Regions from separate parts of the Planococcus faecalis genome, predicted to be linked through region 2. Evidence: riboswitches for the same ligand, from Rfam matches in the RefSeq annotation. Region 2 holds a riboswitch; the other holds the start of a gene.
What was found. Region 2 has a riboswitch for S-adenosylmethionine ahead of metK (methionine adenosyltransferase). Riboswitches for the same ligand answer to the same signal wherever they lie in the genome.
Positions count from the first base shown of each region.

Region 1: it holds a riboswitch for S-adenosylmethionine, as region 2 does, so the genes downstream of both, AJGP001_RS14515 (O-acetylhomoserine aminocarboxypropyltransferase/cysteine synthase family protein) here and metK (methionine adenosyltransferase) in region 2, are expected to answer to the same signal.

Region 1 is NZ_CP019401.1:2,922,107-2,930,537, reverse strand. Features, by position in the region: gene AJGP001_RS14535 (MetQ/NlpA family ABC transporter substrate-binding protein) at 1-730, opposite strand, end outside; gene AJGP001_RS14530 (methionine ABC transporter permease) at 763-1,413, opposite strand; gene AJGP001_RS14525 (methionine ABC transporter ATP-binding protein) at 1,403-2,434, opposite strand; SAM riboswitch class I at 2,568-2,682, opposite strand; gene AJGP001_RS14520 (glycerol-3-phosphate acyltransferase) at 2,794-3,435, opposite strand; SAM riboswitch class I at 3,569-3,684, shown strand; gene AJGP001_RS14515 (O-acetylhomoserine aminocarboxypropyltransferase/cysteine synthase family protein) at 3,783-5,075, shown strand; gene metX (homoserine O-acetyltransferase MetX) at 5,088-6,101, shown strand; gene AJGP001_RS14505 (helix-turn-helix domain-containing protein) at 6,217-6,447, opposite strand; gene AJGP001_RS14500 (mechanosensitive ion channel) at 6,723-7,985, shown strand; gene AJGP001_RS14495 (response regulator transcription factor) at 8,108-8,431, opposite strand, start outside.
Region 2 is NZ_CP019401.1:1,225,227-1,233,657, forward strand. Features, by position in the region: gene AJGP001_RS06105 (AAA family ATPase) at 1-712, shown strand, start outside; gene menC (o-succinylbenzoate synthase) at 1-2, shown strand, start outside; gene AJGP001_RS06110 (MOSC domain-containing protein) at 782-1,450, shown strand; gene AJGP001_RS06115 (metal ABC transporter solute-binding protein, Zn/Mn family) at 1,501-2,487, opposite strand; gene yidD (membrane protein insertion efficiency factor YidD) at 2,574-2,804, opposite strand; gene AJGP001_RS06125 (Dps family protein) at 2,911-3,357, shown strand; gene ytkD (RNA deprotection pyrophosphohydrolase) at 3,424-3,882, shown strand; gene AJGP001_RS06135 (alpha/beta hydrolase family protein) at 3,863-4,642, shown strand; gene pckA (phosphoenolpyruvate carboxykinase (ATP)) at 4,685-6,274, opposite strand; SAM riboswitch class I at 6,659-6,771, shown strand; gene metK (methionine adenosyltransferase) at 6,973-8,169, shown strand; gene AJGP001_RS06150 (gamma carbonic anhydrase) at 8,227-8,431, opposite strand, start outside.

The DNA of each region.
Region 1 (8,431 bases), 1.7 Mb from region 2:
CGACGATTTTCTGGTAAGCTTCATTATCAGCGTCTTCAGCGTTTGCAGCAATCAAGTTAATATACGGTTTAGCCGTATCACTTTCGCGAGCGATTGGATCTTTAGTTGGGTTTAATCCCGCATCAACGGCAACACCATTGTTGATAATTGAAGCAGCCACATCAGGCATTGCACGTGGTGTATGACCAGACACCATAGGGACAATTTCAATATTTTTGGGGTTTTCGATAATGTCTTCTGCCGTTCCAGTAAGTCCAGCATCGTCAGAAAGTGTGATCAATCCTGCTTCGTCGAGAAGTAATAGTGCGCGGCCCATGTTGGTCGCTTCATTGGGAGTTGCGATTTGTGAACCTTCAGGAATATCATCGATAGATTCGTATTTATCAGAATACAAGCCCATCGGTGCAATGACGGTCGAACCAATCGGCACGATATCAATACTATGCTCAGCAACAAATTCATCAAAATAAGAAATCGTCTGGAACGCATTCAAATCCAGTTCCCCTTCAGCTAGCGCTAGGTTCGGAGCTACATAATCAGAAAAAGTTTGAATTTCCAACTCAATTCCTTCCTTCTCCGCTTTGTCCGCAATATAATCCCAAATCGTTGTATCCGAACCGCTAATGCCAAGTGTTACGGTCGTTTTGCCTTGTGCATTGCTATCGTCTCCACAAGCAGCCAAAATGAATACCAGTAGTAAAAATAATGTTGCTGTTAAAATTTTTTTCATGAGTAATTCCTCCATTTTTAAGGTGTATTTTACTAATTACGTCTGACTTGCCTCGATAATACATTTCCAAAAGATTGAACGCCTTGTACCAGTATGACCAAAATAGCTACTGTGATGAACATTACGACCGTGTCGAATCGTTGATATCCGTAAGTAATGGCTAAGTCCCCAAGACCACCGCCGCCAATAGCGCCAGCCATTGCAGAAGCACCAATAAGTCCAACTACAGCGATTGTCAAAGCAAGAACAAGTGAACTTAACGCTTCGGGAATCAAGAAGCGAAAAATAATTTGCAATGGAGAGGCACCCATTGCTTGTGCGGCCTCGATCACACCTTTATCGACTTCAAGCAAAGAGTTTTCAATTAACCGAGCAATGTATGGCCCCGCATAGAAAACTAGTGGAACGATGGCTGCAGCTGTACCAATCGATGTACCAACAATGAGCCGAGTTAATGGAATAATGGCAACCATTAAAATAATAAAAGGAATAGAGCGAAAAATATTGATGACGACATTCAATACTTTAGACACAATTTCATTTTCTAACAAATGTCCATGACGTGTAACGACTAACAAGATACCGAGAGGAAAGCCAATCAATAGCGAAAATCCAAACGCAACACCTGTCATATAGACGGTTTCCCATAAAGCTTCCAAAATTTGTTCGTAATTAACTGACATAATCAATGACCTCCTCTATTTGAATAGTGCTGTCCCTAATAGAAGATAAGGCACGTTCCACTTCGCTTGACTCTCCAGAGAATTCGACAATTAAGTTACCGTATGGAACACCTTGCAATTCGGTAATATTGCCGAATAGTACATTCAAATCAACGTTAAAGTCACGTGACACTCGGGACATGAAGGGTTGACCGACTGATGTGCCAGTAAACTGCAACCGGTATATGGCCTGATTATTTTGTTTATCTTGAATTTGTGCTAGCAGCGATTCAGGCAACTCGTCGTTCATAACAGAGCGAACAAATCGTTTGGTGGTAGCTTGCTGTGGATTAGAGAAAACGTTAAAGACGCTTCCTTGCTCAATAACTTTCCCTGCTTCAAGCACGGCCACTTTGTCACAGATTTCTCGAATGACGCCCATTTCGTGTGTGATGAGCAGGATGGTAATATTGTATTCTTTATTGATTTTGCGAAGTAGGTCCAAAATCGATTTCGTCGTTTGTGGATCAAGTGCTGATGTTGCTTCGTCGCATAACAGAACGGAAGGATTCGTTGCAAGAGCACGAGCAATGCCGATGCGTTGCTTTTGACCACCTGACAGCTGGTCTGGATATTTTTGCGCCTGATCTGCAAGTCCAACGAAATCGAGCAACTCTTTTACTTGTTTTTCGATATCATTTTTCGGTGTGTTAGCTAACAGGAGCGGCATAGCGACGTTATGATAAACCGTTTTTGAATCGAGTAAATTAAAATGTTGGAAAATCATACCGATATCTTTTCTGATAGTACGAATTTCTTTGCTAGATAGCGTCGAAATATCCTTTCCGTGAATTAATACACGTCCTTTAGAAGGACGTTCGAGCAAGTTTACAGTGCGGATTAGCGAGCTTTTACCGGCTCCACTAAAGCCAATAACTCCGTAGATTTCGCCAGTTTGGACAGTTAAATCGATGCCGTTCAATGCATGGATTTCCTGTTTACCTGATTGGTAGGTTTTGGCGACGCCTTCGAATTGAATCATAGTAAGTAGACCTCCTCATGCTGTATTGTTATTCAAATCGTTAATGCTCACAATCCGTCGAGAAACTAGACAAAGAGAGCCCCCTTTTTTCTTAACCATAAGAAAAAAGAGGGCTCCTGTTGAAACCATCTAATTCTCATCTTCCAAATGCATGGATGCATTTGCAGGAGTTGGCACAGTTTTTGCGGTTAAACAAATCTGCTGCCGAAACGTCATAGGGCCTGTCCCTCGGTTTCTCTGGATAAGAAAGTGATGTATGCTATTCGATTCGTGATTCCTACTTTATGGCGGAATAACAAAAAAGTCAAGATGAATATTGAAATTTATTTTTTAATCTTCAAAATTCATTGTATTCCTTTCTAAATGGACGGGGTAGGTTTCTTTCGAAAAACTGATGATACTGTAGGTTCATTGCCACTCTTTATTCGTATAATATTTTCTCGATGTTTCCATAAAGCCATCGTGAACAGGACTAACGCTATTAGTAACGGCCATAGACCGACTGCAGGGATAAAGGCAATTACAAAATACACGGCGTACAAAACGAATACGCCAATGACAAGATAATTTGTTACCAGTGAAACAATGATCAATAACAATAATCCGAGCAACCCGAGCTTCCAGTCAAGCGCTATCATTACACCTATTACAGATGCTGTACCTTTTCCGCCGTCAAAGTTCATATAGAACGGAAAATTATGACCAACTATTACGGCAGCTCCTGCAACGAACAATAGTGTCCAGATTGTTGCAGTTGAAAAGCTACCTAAGTCCACTAACAAACGTAGCCCCGCAACAACAGCAAAGCCTTTGAAAACGTCAATAAAGGCAACGAGCAAACCATATTTCCAGCCCAGCACGATGGCTGCATTAGAAGCACCGGAATTTTTTACGCCCGAATTTTTGATGTTAACGCCTGATACGGCTTGTGCAACAAGTGAACCATGACAACAACCGATAAAATAACCTGTAATCAATAAGAGCAAAATCCAAATGACCATTATTAATTCCTCCTCTACACTAAAAGATAACGTTTGAAAGTGGGCAAGGTTTCAAAATTTTTTGACTAATGAGCTTGACAAACGCCAATAAAGTTTTTATACTTCACAACAAGATCAAAAATTAAATCAAATACTCTTATCAAGAGTGGCGGAGGGATAGGCCCTGTGATGCCCGGCAACCGACAGACATTTTGTTTGTAAAGGTGCTAATTCCTACAGAATCGATTTTCAGGTTCTGAGAGATAAGAGGAGGAAACTCCGTAATTTACGGCCCTCTTCTTAGCGAAGGGGGCTTTTTTCGTCCCCTTTAGCATGTGTTACTACTAAAAAAACAGGGGGAATAGAAAATGACAAACTTTAAACCAGAAACATTATTATTACACGGAGGACAACAACCAGATCCAACGACAGGCTCTAGAGGTGTTCCTGTTTATAAAACCACTTCGTATGTTTTTAAAAATACACAGCATGCACAAGACCTCTTTGGACTGAAAGATACAGGCAATATTTACTCACGCATTATGAATCCGACAGTCGATGTCTTTGAACAACGAGTAGCGTTACTAGAAGGTGGTACTGCAGCAGTTGCTCTTTCTTCAGGAATGGCCGCTATTGCTTTTTCCATTTTGAACATTGCAGAAGCGGGTGATGAAATCGTAGCAGATAGCAGTCTTTACGGTGGCACTTACAATTTGTTTGCTAACACGCTACCACGCTATGGCATTACAACAAAATTCGTCGATGCGACCGATCCAGAAAATTTTAAAGCAGCAATTACAGATAAAACAAAAGCGATATTTGGTGAAATTATTGGTAATCCAAGCTTGAATGTTTTTGATGTCGAAAAAGTAGCAGAAATTGCCCATGCTAACGGATTGCCGTTATTGATCGATAATACATTTGCCTCTCCTTACGGCAGCAACCCGATTGAGTTTGGTGCAGACGTCGTCATTCATTCTGCGACAAAGTGGATTGGTGGACACGGAACGACAATTGGTGGCGTTGCGGTGGATGCTGGGAAATTCAATTGGGACAATCCACGTTTCCCAAATTATACACAGCCTGACGAAACCTATCATGGACTGCGGTACGGCATTGATGTACCAGGTGCAGCTTTTGCGACAAAACTTCGCGTTCAATTATTACGTGATTTTGGCCCTTCACTGAGCCCGGATAGTGCTCATGCTTTACTGCAAGGATTAGAAACTTTACATTTACGGATTCCAAAACACAATAGCAACGCTCAAATTATTGCAGACTACTTAAAAAAGCATCCACAAATCGAGTGGGTAAACTTCCTTGGATTTGAAGAACATCCTTCTCATCAATTGGCGAAGAAATACTTGAAAAATGAAGGTTATGGATCGATTGTCAATTTTGGTATCAAAGGTGGAAGAGAAGCAGGACGTAACGTGATTGATCACATAAATCTCTGGTCTCATGTAGCCAATGTAGGAGACGCCAAGTCGCTAATTATTCACCCGGCTTCTACGACACATCAGCAATTGAACGATGAAGAGTTAACTGCATCTGGCGTAACGGAAGAGTTGATTCGTTTGTCTGTTGGATTGGAGAATGCAGAAGATTTAATCGCTGATTTGGAACAGGCCATACAGGCAGCAGTTTTGGAAAAGGTATAAGGAGGGATCGTCATGAAAACAGTATCCATTGGCTCATTAATCCTGGACTCTACTAAGACGATAGATGATGTGGAACTTGCATACGAACGTCTCGGAGATGAAACAGCTCCTGCGATCCTGATTTGCCATGCATTGACAGGTAACCAATACGCAGTCGGTACTGAAAAAAATCCAGGGTGGTGGGCAGGATTAATCGGACCAGGAAAACCCGTGGATACAACTGTTTTTCAAGTGATTACCTTTAACGTACTCGGAGGCTGTCACGGATCGACGGGTCCTTTATCGAAAAATCCGAAAACAGGAATTCCTTACCGAGCTGACTTTCCAACATTGACGATACGTGATATGGTTCGAGCGGAATATCGTGCATTAAAAGAATTGGGAATTGACCACCTTGCAGGAGTCATTGGCGGTTCCCTTGGTGGAATGAAAACCTTAGAATGGGGAAACCTCTATCCAGATTTTACGGATGCGATTTTTCCGCTAGCTGTCACTCCCTATTACAGTGACTATGGAGTGGCGTTTAATCACATTGGCATATTGGCGATTGAAAGTGATGGGGATTTTAATAATGGAGACTATGCAGATGCGTCTCTTTTGAAGGGGTTTCATGTTGCTAGAATGGCAGGAATGGTTACTTATCGAAGCGGTCATATGTTCAATCGGCGCTTTGGTCGTAGTGGCGATGGCGAAGAATTTGATGTGCAGTCATATTTGAATTATCAAGGCAAGAAATTAGCCGGTCGTTTTGATGCCAATAGCTATGTATTACTGCTGAGAGCTATGAATACACATGATATCCAAGATGCTGTACTAGATGTTCCCGTCTATTCCTTGTCTTTTACGCGCGATTTGTTGTATCCAAGTGAGCTAATGGCTCCGTGGCTTGAAAAACAAAAGACAGCAAGTTGGAAAATCGTTGAAACAGAATTTGGCCATGATGGATTTCTCGTTGAATTTGATAAATGGAGCGGATTTATCGAGAATAAGCTAAAAAGCCTAGTAGTGCCTGAGCTCACCAGATAATTAGTGGATTTCTACTCGCACTGTTTCGCAAGCAAGACGTTGAAAATTATCCTCGATAACAGAAAGGCACCTAAAGGATACGCGTCCATTAGGTGCTTTTCTATGTGTACTTAAGTTAGTCTTCGTCTTTAATATCCACATCTTCTGGTATGGGCATAGTGCGCCATTCTTCTAGCGCTAGCTTGGCTTGTTCCAATTGTTGAAAATGCGCTTCAAATTGAGAGGTATTGATGATGTATTGTTCCCCGTCATGAACTGCGCGGATACGACCTTCTAATACGTAACGATTTACTTGTTCTTCGGGCATGGATAAAAAAGTGGCAGTTTCCTGGACTGTCATGTACATGGGATCTCCTCCTCTTTTCTTTTATTATAATAGAAGAAGACGACTACCTCAAACCATCGGTGTCATCGTGTGTTCGTTAAAAAAAGAATGTTAGTAGACGATGTTCATCATCAATTACCTTGTTTTTTCTTTAGAACTTTAACATCTAGACTTCGAACTGCTCGTTAACAAGAGTTTTTTTATGCGACTAAGATTTTAATATATTAAGTGTTTAGCGATAGGAAAGTAAGGGGATAGTACTAGTGAATACTATACAAAAAAAGGAGGATGATTGTATGAATGATATTGGTAATTCTTTTAGAGGCGTCGGATATACAATTATTGACTACATTCCAAATGTTTTAGGCGCGTTACTATTACTGCTTATCGCGTGGATTGTCGCAACAATTGTACGAGCCATTTTCACCAAAGGGTTAAAAAAAGCAGGTGCAGACCGGGCCATGGTCAAAGGACATATGGCGAAAACAAAAGAAAGTGCAGACAGCATGTTGGATTCCATAGGGAAAATTCTTTATTACCTCATTTTCATTTTGTTTATTCCGAGCGTTTTGCAAGCTTTGGATATGAACAACGTAGCACAACCAATTTCAAACATGATGAACAAGTTATTGGCATTCCTGCCTAATCTGTTCATGGCCATCATCATTTTAGTCATTGGTTATTTTGTTGCCAAATTTGTGAAGAACCTTGTGTTCAGTCTTTTAACAGCGATAAATATTGATAAATGGTTCAATAAATTTACTAACAAAACAAGTGGTGCTTCGACAAGTACGACAAGAATGGACGCTGGAGACAAAGCAACTCTAGCTAATGTATTGGCTAATGTAGTGTTCGTTATCGTCTTGATTCCGATTTTGACCATTGCGTTAGAAACATTAAACATCCGTTCGATTTCTGAACCAATTGTCAATATGCTCAACCAAGTTCTAAACATGATCCCGAATATTTTCGTAGCGATCATCTTGATCTTAGTAGGTGTATTAATCGGTAAATTTGTGGGAGACTTGTTGATTAGCCTATTGAACGGAACAGGTATCAATCGCTTCTCAACGTATTTGAACACAGACAAAACCAAAACACCGAGCGTTGATATTGCGAACATCATTGGCAAAGTAGTACAAGCGATCATCATCATTTTCTTTACTGTAGAAGCTATGAATGTTTTACAGCTTGATGTATTAAACGGGATTGGTGAAGCCGTAATCGCATACTTACCACTTCTGATTAGTTCGCTAATTATTCTGGGTCTTGGATTAATCGGGGGAAGTGTGCTTGGGAACTACGTGAAGCAGTCTTCAGGTAACCGTTTCCTTGGTACAATTGTCAAATATGCGATTATTATTATTGCTGTATTTATGACACTTGACCAGTTGAACTTTGCAACAAATATCGTTAACCTTGCCTTCCTGTTCATTATTGCGGGACTTGCAGTAGCCTTTGCTATTTCCTTCGGTATGGGTGGACGTGAGTTTGCTAAACGTCAGCTTGAAAATCTTGAGAAGAAAATGGAAAAAGAGAACGACAAACCAAATCTATAAGATTATTTGAAAACTCCCAAAGCTACTTGTAGCTTTGGGAGTTTTTTATTGATTGGTGTGTATTTATGAGCATCCAATTATAAGACGATTAAATGAGTTCCACATTCCCATTTTTGAGGGGTTTATTTAAGTGGAGAGATGAGTTTATGCTGGAATGCATAAATAACTGCTTGAGTCCGGTCATGAACTTCAAGTTTTGCCAAGATATTACTGACATGTGTTTTCACTGTTTTCAAGGCAATAAACAATTGATCGGCAATTTCTTGGTTGGTCAGACCATCAGCTAGCAACAACAAGATTTCCATCTCACGTTCAGTTAACGCGTCGTGTAGAACCCGTTCATGACGCATTTGCTTCATCATTTTTGTCATCACCTCTGGCTCAAGTACGGGAGTGCCATTCATCGTTTCACGAATCGAATCAGCAATCCGTGAAGCTTTTGAAGT
Region 2 (8,431 bases):
GACTGGCATCCGTTTGTTGAGAGACCAAGTAGAGGATTTTGAACAATACCCTTTTACAGTACCTGCGGTAAACAGTATGAAACAAGTCAAGCTGAGCAACCCCATTACCTTTTTTGTTGGAGAAAATGGGTCGGGCAAGTCAACATTACTCGAAGCCATCGCAGATAAATGCGAATTTAATACAGCAGGAGGTGGACGCAACAATAACTATGACGTACACGCTTCTGAATCGGTGTTGGGTGAGTACATTCGATTATCCTGGATGCCAAAAGTGACCAATGGATTTTTCATGCGCGCTGAATCATTTTATCATTTTGCGACACATCTAGAAGATGTGAATGAAGATGGATTTCAGTCATATGGAGGTCGTTCGTTGCACAAGCAATCTCACGGGGAATCGTTCTTGTCTTTATTTTTGAATCGTTTTAATGGGCGAGCACTGTATTTGCTTGATGAGCCAGAAGCCGCATTGTCCCCCCAACGACAATTGACATTTTTGAAAATTTTAAAAGACTTGACTACACAAGAGAATTGTCAATTTATCATTGCGACACATTCACCTATTCTTCTTGGATATCCAGATGCACAAATTTTAAGTTTTGACGGAGGAGCGATTGAAGAAATCGATTATGAAATGACCGACCATTACCGAATCACCAAGTATTTTTTAGATCATCGCGAAAAGTTTTTAAATGAAATTTTGGAAGATTGATGGTCTGATGTATAATACAGAAAAGTAAATCAGAGTCGATTAGCTGACGGATCAAAAGGTGGGGGATGTATGAGGAATTCAGAAAAAGCGGTCATCAAAAATTTTGCGATCGGGTTACCTGAGAAAATGACCTATGAAAACGGCAAGGAAATGGAAACCGCTATTCGTAAACAACAAGCGCAAACGGTATTGTTAACTAAGGACGGTTTTCAAGGAGATGGTGTCGCAGATCTTAAGCATCACGGAGGTCCAGAACGTGCCGTGTGCATTTATTCGTATGAACATTATGCTTATTGGAAGGACCAATTTAAAGTTCAGTTACCCCCTGCTGCTTTTGGCGAAAATTTAACGGTGACAAATATGCTAGAGCGAGACGTCTGCATTGGGGACATTTTTCAAGTAGGAGAGGCTATTATTCAAGTGACGCAAGGAAGAGTTCCTTGTAATACCATTGACAGGCGACTGGACATGAAGCCTTTACTAAAAGAAATGGTGAAAACGGGCTTTACTGGTTATCTTTGCCGTGTACTAGAAGAAGGCATTGTGAGAGCCGATTCATCGATTCGTCTAGTAGCAAAAAGTCCACAACAAGTATCGGTTCTATATGCCAATGAAATCAATTTCCAGAGAACAAGAGACATCGATGGGATTGTCAAAGTATTGGAAGTAGAAGAACTCGCAGCTGAATGGCGGCAATTTTTGACCAAACGACTAACTAAATTAACATCGGGTAGCTAACATGAAAAAGAAAAGCACAGCAGAGAGAAGTTCTCGGCTGTGCTTTTTCACTATTTTAGAATGGTCTCAAGTACTTGTAGATTTTTTTCCATCAAGGTAAAATACGTTTCTTCATTGTCGATGTTTTCTTGTGTTAAAACGCCAAGATTGTGCATTTGGATTGCTTCAGCACCTACTTCTTTTCGAATAACCTCTGTCAAGTTAGACGAAACATTTTGTTCAAAGACGATATACTCTATGTTTTTTTCTTTTGCTAAATCAACAATCTCTGTTAACTCTTTTTGCGAAGGCTCATCCTGGCTATTTAGTCCAGCGATTGCCATTTGTTCAAAACCGTAAGGCTCTGACAAGTAGCCAAAAGCCTCATGGGAAACGAAAAAGGTGTCTTTCGTGACGCGCTCAGATAGCGTAGCGAACGAACGGTCTAAGGTTTCGAGCTCAACAACTAATTCTGTATAATTGCTTTCGTAAGTTTCTGCGTTTTCTGGGTCGGCTGTTATCAAGGAATCTTTAATCGATTCTGCTAATTTTTTGCTTAGTACAGGAGACATCCAGACGTGCGGGTCAGTTGAACCGTGATCATGACCATCATGGCTTTCAGCTTCTGCCTCGTGAGAATCTTCTTCATGCTCTTCATGAGATTGTTCATTATACCCAAGTGCGGCTTCTAAATCTTCATCTGTTAGAGTATCAGCAGTCGCTACAAATTCAACATTTTCATTTTTCAATGTTTTTTGAGCTTTGTCGATAAACCCTTCAAGACCCAGACCAATCGAGAACATCAAATCTGCATCTGCGAGTTGAATCATTTCTTGTTGTGTGGGTTCAAAGGTGTGTTCATTGGAGCCGGCAGGATAAATTGACTGAACATCAATCAAATCACCACCGATGCGCTCTGTAAAATAAGTTAGTGGATAAACCGTTGTATAAATTTGTAGCTTCGAAGCATCAGTATCGATACTTTGCGCTTCATCACTTGTTTTTCCACAAGCTGCTAATAATAAAACAATAGAGATTAGTAATAGTATTTTTTTCATATTTTCCTCCAAAATGTAATGATTACGTTTTAATGACTAGTTGAATATTACAGTATACGCAATAAAAACACAAGAAAAACCACCAATTATTTTTTTGGTGGCCATTCTTCAGGGACGAAATCGATTCCCCCTTTATGGAAAGGATGGCAGCTTAAAATGCGTTTCGCGGCTAGATATCCGCCTTTTAACGCGCCATGCTTTTCGACAGCTTCAATGCCGTAATGCGAACATGTTGGATAAAATCGACAGCTTGGGGGTGATAAAGGAGAGATGAATCGTTGATAAAAACGGAACATCCGTAGTAAAGTCGTCTTCATAAAATTTCAACTCTTTTCGCAGAATTACTTCATATGTTTATTGTAGGGGCATCAGTGGTATAAATAAAGTATATGAACTTATCAAAAAAATGGAGTGTGATCGGAAATGTCAAACGAATTAAACCAAGAACTAAACGTACAGGTGGCAACATGGTCTGTTGCTTATACAAAATTACATAATTTCCATTGGTATGTAAAAGGCCCTTCGTTTTTTACATTGCACGTAAAATTTGAGGAATTATACAATGAAGCGACATTGCACATGGATGAGATTGCAGAACGGTTATTAGCACTTGGTGGAAAGCCGGTCGCTACAATGAAAGAACAGCTAGCGCTTTCTGTGATCGAAGAAGCGAACAGCAAGGAGTCGGCTGAGGAAATGGTAGATACTGTTGTGAGTGATTACGATAAAATTATGAAATCACTGAAAAAAGGAATGCATTTGGCAGCTGAAGATGGTGACGACATGACAGAAGACATGTTGAATGCCATTCATCAAAATCTTGAAAAACATTCTTGGATGTTATCAGCATTCTTGGGCGAAAAGAAGTAAGATAGAATTATACAAGCGTACACTGAAATTTAGTGTACGCTTTTCTTATGGCATTGAGGTGAAAAAATGCATTATCAAGACTTGAACGGCTACTTATGTGAACTATCATTTGAAAAAAATAGCTTTTCTATTGAAAGTAGACATGTATTGGTAATCTGTAGCGATAACGGAAAGTGGGTACTGACCAAGCATAATGAGCGAGGGTTAGAATTTCCAGGCGGCAAAGTAGAAGTGGGGGAAAGTTTACAGGAGGCTGCCAAGAGGGAAGTTTACGAAGAAACTGGGGCGCATATAAAAAACCTAGACTGGTTTGCTGAATACGTGGTGTATTCAGAGAAACCATTTTGTAAAACGGTTTTTGTCGCAGAGGTAGAAGGAATAGACCGAATTTCCCTTCTTGAAACAGAGGGAATCATCTTGTTAAAAGAGTTAAAGACAACTAGCCACTTTAGTTTTTTAATGAAAGATGAAGGAATGAGTAAAATAATAGAGAAGGTGAAGCAGCTTGAAAAATGGAACGATTAGATCGAAGAGACCTTATCCATCGCCGAATCCACACGTTCGGTTATCAGAAATTGTTTACTGGTCAGAAGGATTACGCGTAAAAGGAATGCTAGCTGAACCGAAAAAAAAAGGAAGCAATAGTGGCATCTTGTATTTAAGAGGAGGCATTCAGTCGATTGGGATGGTACGTCCTGCACGAATCGCTCAATTTGCCGCACAAGGCTTTGTAGTGTTTGCTCCGTATTATCGAGGCAATCGAGGCGGTGAAGGCCGTGATGAATTTGCAGGAGAAGACAGGTGGGATGCCGTTCATGCTGTCGATGTTTTAAAAAAATTCAGTAATGGAAATGTCCACTTACTGGCATTTTCACGAGGCGGGATTATGGCATTATGGACAGCTATTTTGCGTCAAGATATTACGTCGGTTGTTACATGGGCAGGTGTTACAGATACGGTATTAACGTATAAAGAACGTCCGGATATGCGTCGCATGATGAAGCGACTTTATGGGGGAACGCCGAACACCGCTTTAACTCAATTTGAAGAGCGCAACCCATTATTGCGGATTGAAGAAAATACTGCGCCCGTTTTGATCATTCACGGTTTACTAGATGACAATGTCTCACCCGGACAAGCACATTTGTTAGAAGAGGCATTAAAGTTAAAGGATCAGCCGCATGAGACATGGTATTTTCCAGATTACACGCACTTTTTTCCACCTGTAGCGAATTGGAAAACAGTCAAAGCAGTTTGTCTGTGGATGAGAGAAAAAGAAAAGTAAAAAAACCCGTTCGGATTTTATTCCGAACGGGTTTTTGCAAGATTATTTTTGAGTTGGTCCGCCTAGCACGCTGATTTCAGGTGCGACAGTGCCGAACTTTTTAAAGTTTTCTTGGAATTCTTGCGCCAATTCATTTGCTTTTTGGTCATAAGCTGCTTTGTCTGACCATGCATGGCGTGGGTTTAATACTTCACTTGGAACTCCAGGTACTTCAGTTGGAATTTCAAAACCGAAGACTGCTTCTTTTTCAGTTGGCACAGTGTTTAATTCGCCTTTGATCGCAGCGCGAACCATTGTGCGTGTGTAAGAAAGTTTCATACGGCTACCGACTCCGTATACGCCACCAGTCCATCCAGTGTTAACGAGGAAAACTTGAGCGCCGTGCTCGTCGATTTTCTTACCAAGCATTTCAGCGTAAACTGTTGCGTGCAACGGCAAGAAAGGTGAACCGAAGCATGTAGAGAATGTTGCTTCAGGTGAAGTGATTCCGCGCTCTGTTCCAGCAAGTTTCGATGTATAGCCGCTTAAAAAGTGGTACATCGCCTGTTCTTTTGTTAATTTACTGATTGGAGGCAATACGCCAAATGCGTCAGCAGTCAAAAAGACAATTGTTTTCGGATGTCCTGCAACTGAAGGATCTACAATATTGTCGATTGCTTGCATTGGGTATGCTGCACGTGTATTTTCAGTTAATGAACCGTCATTATAATCTGGAATGCGTGTTTCAGGGTCCACTACGACGTTCTCAAGTACTGAACCAAAACGGATTGCGTCGTAAATTTGTGGTTCATTTTCACGCGACAAATTAATCGTTTTAGCGTAGCAACCACCTTCAATGTTAAATACGCCGTTATCTGACCAGCCGTGCTCATCATCACCGATTAGTTTGCGATCACCGTCAGCTGATAAAGTTGTTTTACCTGTTCCGGATAAACCGAAAAATAAAGTTACGTCGCCTTCTGGACCAACGTTTGCTGAACAATGCATAGGTAAAATTCCTTTTTCAGGAAGTAAGTAGTTCATGATAGAGAAAATTGATTTTTTCATTTCGCCAGCGTACTCAGTGCCGCCAATCAAAATAATGCCTTGCTCCATCGATACGATGATAAATGTTTCAGAAGCTGTACCATCAACTGCAGGGTCTGCTTGAAAAGTCGGAGCGTACACAACTGTGAATTCAGCTTTGTGTGTTTGCAATTCTTCAGCTGTAGGCCGGATGAACAATTGGTGAGCAAATAGATTATGCCATGCGTATTCATTGATTGTTTGGATGGGCACACGTGATTCATGGTCGGCTCCGGCAAATCCTTTGAATACATAAAGCGCATCTTTGTCTTTAAGGTGCTTAATCACTTTAGCGTAAAGCTTTTCAAATATTTCGCTTGAAATCGGACGGTTCACATTGCCCCAGTCGACTTTGTTTTTAGAGCTTTCTTCTTCCACCATGTATTTGTCTTTCGGTGAGCGGCCAGTATATTTTCCTGTTTCCGCTGTTACAGCGCCTTCCCGAGTTAATACTGCTTCTTTGCGGGATGTTGCCGCTTCCACTAATTGTGGCACTGATAATTGAACATGCACATTTTGGCCAGTCAAAAGATCTTTTAAATCGTTTGCAAAGTTCACTGAAGTCATATATATGTACCTTCCTTTTCTGTTATTCCCATAATGGGGAGGATGTATATTCGTTCATTAGTATAACACATTAGCTTTATTAGTCTACACTAATCCACTGGGGAAATTAAAAAATATTAGAGGATAGCCCCGACAATACGTAGAATTATTTCTATAATTTCCAAATAGTCCTGGTGCCTTTTAAAGCGGTTTTCTACAGTGTACAATGGCTTTGTGTGAACAGAAATACTACTGAATAGTTTGGTTTTTTACTTGCGGGAATCTAAAGTTTGGTAGAATAGCATAATCAAAAAATCATTGTTTTTATTTGAAGAATGTAATTTTATTTTCGAAAATTGTTGACATCACTTTGCTAATTCCGTATGATGAAAAATTGAACGGATACTCTTATTCCGAGCTGGTGGAGGGGGCAGGCCCTATGAAACCCGGCAACCTGCTGCTTTTGCAGTGATGGTGCCCAACCTGACACAAGGTGCACAGACCTTGGATGATAAGAGTGAAAGGTGCTAATGATGATTCTTCCTTTCCTCATGACGAATGAGTGAAGGGATTTTTTTGTGAAATGCCCTTAATCCTCGTGTGAAAGGCCACAAACGGCTTGAAGTTCAATCCAGATTGTCTGGAACGGACTTGACATGGGAAACGAGTACCGTATCAATTTCGAGAGCAATCTCGCAGGATATAAGGAGGAACATTTTTTGAAAAACCGTCGATTATTTACATCAGAATCAGTAACAGAAGGACATCCAGATAAAATTTGTGATCAAATCTCAGATGCTATTTTGGATGCCATTTTAACCGAGGATCCAAATGCACGCGTTGCGTGTGAAACGACTGTTACGACAGGACTCGTTCTAGTAGCCGGAGAAATTACCACTTCTACGTATGTAGATATTCCGAAAGTCGTTCGACAAACGGTAAGAGAAATTGGCTATACGCGAGCTAAATATGGTTTCGACTCAGAAACAAGTGCAGTTCTTACCGCAATCGATGAGCAATCACCGGACATCGCTGCTGGAGTAAACGTAGCGCTTGAATCACGCGAAGGCCAAATGACAGATAAAGAGTTAGACGATATCGGTGCAGGTGACCAAGGATTAATGTTTGGATACGCGAACAACGAAACAGAAGAGTTAATGCCATTGCCGATTTCATTGGCACATAAATTGGCACGTCGTTTGGCTGAAGTACGCAAAGAAGAAATTCTTCCATACTTGCGTCCAGATGGTAAAACACAAGTGACGGTTGAATATGATGAAAACAACAAACCGCTTCGCGTGGATACAATTGTTATCTCAACTCAACATCATCCAGAAGTAACGTTAGAACAAATTCAACGTAATATTAAGGAATACGTCATTAACGAAGTTGTACCAGCAAAGTGGATCGATGAAGAAACAAAATATTTTATCAACCCAACTGGCCGTTTTGTTATCGGTGGACCTCAAGGAGATGCAGGTTTAACTGGACGTAAAATCATCGTAGATACATACGGTGGCTATGCGCGTCACGGTGGCGGCGCATTCTCAGGAAAAGACGCAACAAAAGTAGACCGTTCAGCGGCTTATGCGGCGCGTTATGTTGCAAAAAATATTGTCGCAGCTGGCCTTGCAGATAAATGCGAAGTTCAGTTAGCTTATGCAATTGGTGTAGCACATCCTGTATCGATCGCATTTGATATGTTTGGAACAGGCATCGTTGATGAAGACACATTAGATGATTTGGTACGTGCAAACTTTGACTTGCGTCCTGCTGGCATCATTAAAATGTTGGATCTACGTCGCCCAATCTACAAGCAAACGGCAGCTTACGGACATTTTGGCCGTACCGATGTTGATTTGCCATGGGAACGTACAGACAAAGCAGCGATCTTAAAAGAACAAGCTGGCGTATAAGTTAACAAAACGAAAAGGACGACTAGGCAGTGATGCCCGGTCGTCCTTTTCGTTTTGTTACTTTTTTTGGAGTGATTTATAATAAGCTGCTTTTTCTGCATACTCTCGAACAATACGTTCCATATCTTCTTTATCGTCTTCACGAAGTTCGCGGACGACTTTCGCGGGGCGTCCGAGTGCTAGCATGCCAGGAGGGATAACTTTTCCAGGCGGTACGAGACTACCCGCACCAATAAATGCGCCTTCTCCAATTTCCGCGCCG